Regions from separate parts of the Micromonospora sp. NPDC047467 genome, predicted to be linked through region 2. Evidence: riboswitches for the same ligand, from Rfam matches in the RefSeq annotation. Region 2 holds a riboswitch; the other holds the start of a gene.
What was found. Region 2 has a riboswitch for thiamine pyrophosphate ahead of thiE (thiamine phosphate synthase). Riboswitches for the same ligand answer to the same signal wherever they lie in the genome.
Positions count from the first base shown of each region.

Region 1: another riboswitch for thiamine pyrophosphate. It lies ahead of ABZ780_RS12910 (ECF transporter S component); the one in region 2 lies ahead of thiE (thiamine phosphate synthase).

Region 1 covers NZ_JBEYTO010000004.1:79,962-82,158, reverse strand. The annotation lists gene ABZ780_RS12915 (alpha/beta fold hydrolase) at 1-696, opposite strand, end outside; TPP riboswitch at 796-900, shown strand; gene ABZ780_RS12910 (ECF transporter S component) at 976-1,563, shown strand; gene ABZ780_RS12905 (ABC transporter ATP-binding protein) at 1,692-2,197, shown strand, end outside.
Region 2 covers NZ_JBEYTO010000013.1:115,226-117,422, reverse strand. The annotation lists gene ABZ780_RS28680 (ThuA domain-containing protein) at 1-704, opposite strand, end outside; TPP riboswitch at 996-1,105, shown strand; gene thiE (thiamine phosphate synthase) at 1,100-1,726, shown strand; gene thiO (glycine oxidase ThiO) at 1,720-2,197, shown strand, end outside.

The DNA.
Region 1 (2,197 bases), on a different contig from region 2:
GGCGGACCGGCCGATGGCGATGTCCCGGTCACTCCACACGTACGTGGTCGGCACCGCGACCGGGCCGACGGCGGCCAGGTCGGCCCGGGACATGGCCCGGTACCAGTTGAGGGCGGCGGTGAGGGCGCCCGGCTCGCGCATGGGGCCGGCGTAACGGTCCACCTGGGACCCGTCGCCCACTCCGCCGAGCATCTTGCGCAGCGCCGTCGCGTTGAACGCCAGCAGCACCTTCTCGGCCTTGCCGGGCTTGCGGAACAGCGCGATGTACGACGAGCGGGCCTTCTGCTCGGTGTCGTTGGCGAGGGCGTGCGCCATGGCCGCCGGATGCGGCACGGACACTGCGGTGAGCGTACGGACCCGCTCGGGGTGCCCGGCGGCCAGCGCCCAGGCCACGATCGCGCCCCAGTCGTGGCCGACCAGGTGGACGGCGTCCAGCCCGAGCACGTCGAGCACGGCCACCGCGTCGGCGACCAGTTCGGGAATCCGGTACGCGGCGACCGCCTCCGGCCGGGCGCCCGGCGAGTAGCCGCGCTGGTCCAGCGCGTACGTGCGCAGTCCGGCCGTGTGCAGCGCCGGGACGACCTCGTCCCACTCGCCGCTGTGCTGCGGGAAGCCGTGCAGCAGCAGGACCGGAGCACCGTCGGTCGGGCCACCGGTGCGTACCTCGAATGTGAGACCTCGCGCGTCGACCTGCATGATCGTGAGCCTACCCAGCCGGCGTCCTGCCGGCCGGGGGCGGAGACCCTCCTGCTGGGCCGTAACACCTGGTCGGTGCTAGCGTCACCGAGACAACTTCACATCCGACAGGGGAGCGCACAGCGCTGAGAGTGCGGGCACGCCCGCAGACCCTCGAACCTGATCTGGGTAATGCCAGCGCAGGGAGTTCGGTCGACCTCCAGCCGCGCCGCCGTCCGGTGCCACCGGACGCGCGGCGTGCGTCTTCTCCTGGTTCGTTCCACTGAACTGGGAGCAAACATGGACAACACCACCAACCGATGGCGGACCATCGACATCGTGGTCGCCTCGGTGATCGCAGTCGCCTTCGGCGTCATCTTCTGGGCCTGGGGCCTGGTCTGGAGCGCCACCGAGGGCGCGTTCGCCTTCTTCCCACCGGCGCAGACGCTGATCTACGGCGTCTGGCTGATGCCGGCCGTGGTCGGCGGCCTGGTCATCCGCAAGCCCGGCGCGGCGCTCTACTGCGAGGCGGTGGCGGCGGTCGTCTCCGCGCTGCTGGGCAGCCAGTGGGCCGGCACGGTGATCCCCCAGGGGATCGTGCAGGGTCTCGGCGCCGAGTTGGCCTTCGCCGCCTTCCGCTACCGGTCGTACCGGCTGCCGACCTCGGCACTGGCCGGCGCGCTGACCGGCCTCGGCGCGGCGCTGTTCGACTTCTTCGTCTGGAACGTCGAGACCGAGCTGGTCAACTACCGCATCCCGTACGCGCTGCTCACCATCGTCAGCGCCACGGTGATCGCCGGTGTCGGCGGCTGGCTGCTGACCCGGGCCCTGGCCAACACCGGCGTCCTGGACCGTTTCCCGGCAGGCCGGAACCGAGCCCTCGTCTGACCCCATCCGGCTGCGTTGATCAAGAGGTTTGCGTCAACGGGAGACGGTCATCTGACGCAAACCTCTTGATCAACAGCCTGGGCGAGGGGTGGGACGCCGGGTGGGTGGGGTGGGAGGGGGTGGGGTTGGTGGGTGAGGTTCTGCTGCGGGGGTTCGGGTGGCGGCACGCCGGGCGGCGCGCCTGGGCTGTGCGCGGGGTTGATCTGCGGGTGGAGGCCGGGGAGCGGGTCCTGCTGCTCGGTCCGTCGGGGGCCGGCAAGAGCACCCTGCTCAGCGCCCTGGCCGGGCTGCTGCCGGAGGACTCCGGCGAGCAGGAGGGCACCGTCGAGATCGACGGGCTCGACCCGCGCAAGGACCGGGAACGCGTCGGCATCGTCTTCCAGGACCCGCAGACCCAGTTGGTGATGGCCCGCTGCGGCGACGACGTCGCGTTCGGGCTGGAGAACCGGGGTGTACCCGCCGACGAGATCTGGCCCCGGGTCGACGCGGCGCTGCGTCGCGTCGGATTCCCGTACTCCCGGGACCGCAACACCGCCGCACTCTCCGGCGGCGAGCAGCAACGCCTCGCCCTGGCCGGCGCACTGGCCCTGCGCCCCGGCCTGCTGCTGCTCGACGAACCGACCGCCAACCTCGA
Region 2 (2,197 bases):
GCCGTCGGGTGGTCGGCGCCCATCGCGCCGGCGCCCGGGTTGTAGCTCTTCTCGTCCAGGCTGGCCAGCACGTGCACGTCCGGCCGTGGGTTGGTCTGGAAGTTGTACCACTCGTCGAACCGGGACCAGCGGTCCGGCAGTTCGGCCGTGGACGGGTGGGCGTGGTCCTCCACCTTGACCGTGGCCTGCTGGTTGGCCGGGTGGTTGGCGAAGTACGCGCCGACCAGGTCGCCGTACCACGCCCAGCTGTACTCGGTGTCCGAGGCGGCGTGGATGCCGACGTAACCGCCGCCGGCCTGCACGTACCGCTCGAACGCCGCCTGCTGCTCGGCGTTGAGGACGTCACCGGTGGTGGAGAGCCAGATCACCGCCTTGTACTTGGCGAGGTTGGCGTCGTTGAACGCCGCGCCGTCCTCGGAGGCGTCCACGGTGAACCCGTTGGTCACGCCGAGCTGCTGGATGGCGGCGACGCCGGTGGGGATGGAGTCGTGCCGGAAACCGGCGGTCTTGGAGAAGACCAGGACGGAGAAGGGGTCGGCGGCGGCCTGAGGGGCCACCTGGCTGACCGGGTTGGCGGCCTGCGGGGGGACCTGAGCGGCGGCCGGAGCCGCCTGCGCCGGCAGGCCGAACAGCGTTGTCGAGGCCAGGGCCAGGGATATCAGGGTAGCGGTGAGTGGTACGCGGGCACGACGAGTTCGGGACACGCCGCCTCCTTTGTCGCGGTGGACAGGGATCGCGGGGGCCGGCTCGCCGAAGACCGTCCCAGATGGAGCCGGTGAGGACACCGTGCCAGGGTGTCCGCGCCGGCATTTTGTCGAATCGCTGAACAAATTAATTCGGTTGGTTCTATGTCGGGCAAGATGCCGGCGGGTAACGGTTCTGCAACGGCGGGCGACATTCCGAACAGGACCGGGATGAAGCACCCATCGGATTTCGCCGTATGACCCATGCGACCCTCCCTTGGCAGGCCGACCGAACTGTCGTACGGTGACACGCAAGTAACCCACGGGAGCCCGGTGAACCGGGCTGAGAGGGGGGCTGACAGCCCCCGACCGTCGAACCTGATCCGGATAATGCCGGCGCAGGGAGGAGAGTTGCCGTGCCGTCCCTTGGGCGACTGCATCTGATCACCGACACCCGACCCGGGCGTGATCCCCTCACCGTGGTCCGGGCCGCCCTCACGGCGGCCCGCGCCGACCTGGTCGTACAGGTCCGGGTCGAGGACTCCGCCACCGACCGTGAGGCGTACGACCTGGCCCGCCGGGTGCTCGCGCTCTGTGCGCCGTACGGGGCGACCTGCCTGGTCAACGACCGTCTGCACGTGGCGCTCGCGGTGGGCGCCAACGGCGGTCACGTCGGAGCCGAGGATCTGCCCGTCGCCGCCGCCCGCCGGGTGCTCGGCCCCACCGGCATGCTGGGCGCCACCGCCCGCGTACCGGCAACGGCGGTCGAGGCGGTCACCGCCGGAGCCACCTATCTGGGCGTCGGCCCGTGCCACGCCACCAGCACCAAGACCGGCCTGCCGGACCCGATCGGCCCTGCCGGCGTACGCGCTGTCGCCGAGGCGGTCGACGTGCCCGTCATCGCGATCGGCGGCGTGACCGCCGCCCGGGTGCCGGCACTGCGGGCCGCCGGGGCGTACGGGGTCGCGGTGGTGGGCGCCGTCTCCACCGCCGCCGACCCGGCCGAGGCCACCGCCGGGCTGCTCCGGGCGTTGACGTGCTGACCCCCCGCCCCGTGGACGTGGCGGTGGTGGGGGCGGGGCCGATCGGGCTGGCGATCGCCTGGCGATGCGCTGCCCGAGGGCTGCGGGTGGAGGTGCACGATCCGGCTCCCGGGTCGGGTGCCTCGGCCGTGGCCGCCGGGATGCTCGCCCCGGTCGCCGAGGCGTACTTCGGCGAGCGGCAGCTCACCGAACTGCTGGTGGCGTCCGCCGCCCGCTGGCCGGCTTTCGCCGCCGAGCTGACCGACACGACCGGCGCCGAACTCGGCTACCGGACCGAGGGCACCCTGATGGTCGGGCTGACCGGCGACGACCTGGCCGAGGCTCGCCGGCTGTGGGCGTACCAGCAGGGGTTGGGCCTGCCGGTGACCCCGCTGCGCCCCACCGAGCTGCGCCACCACGAGCCGGCGCTCGCGCCGAGGGTGCGCGGCGGCGCGCTCGCGCCCACCGACCACCAGATCGACCCCCGGATGC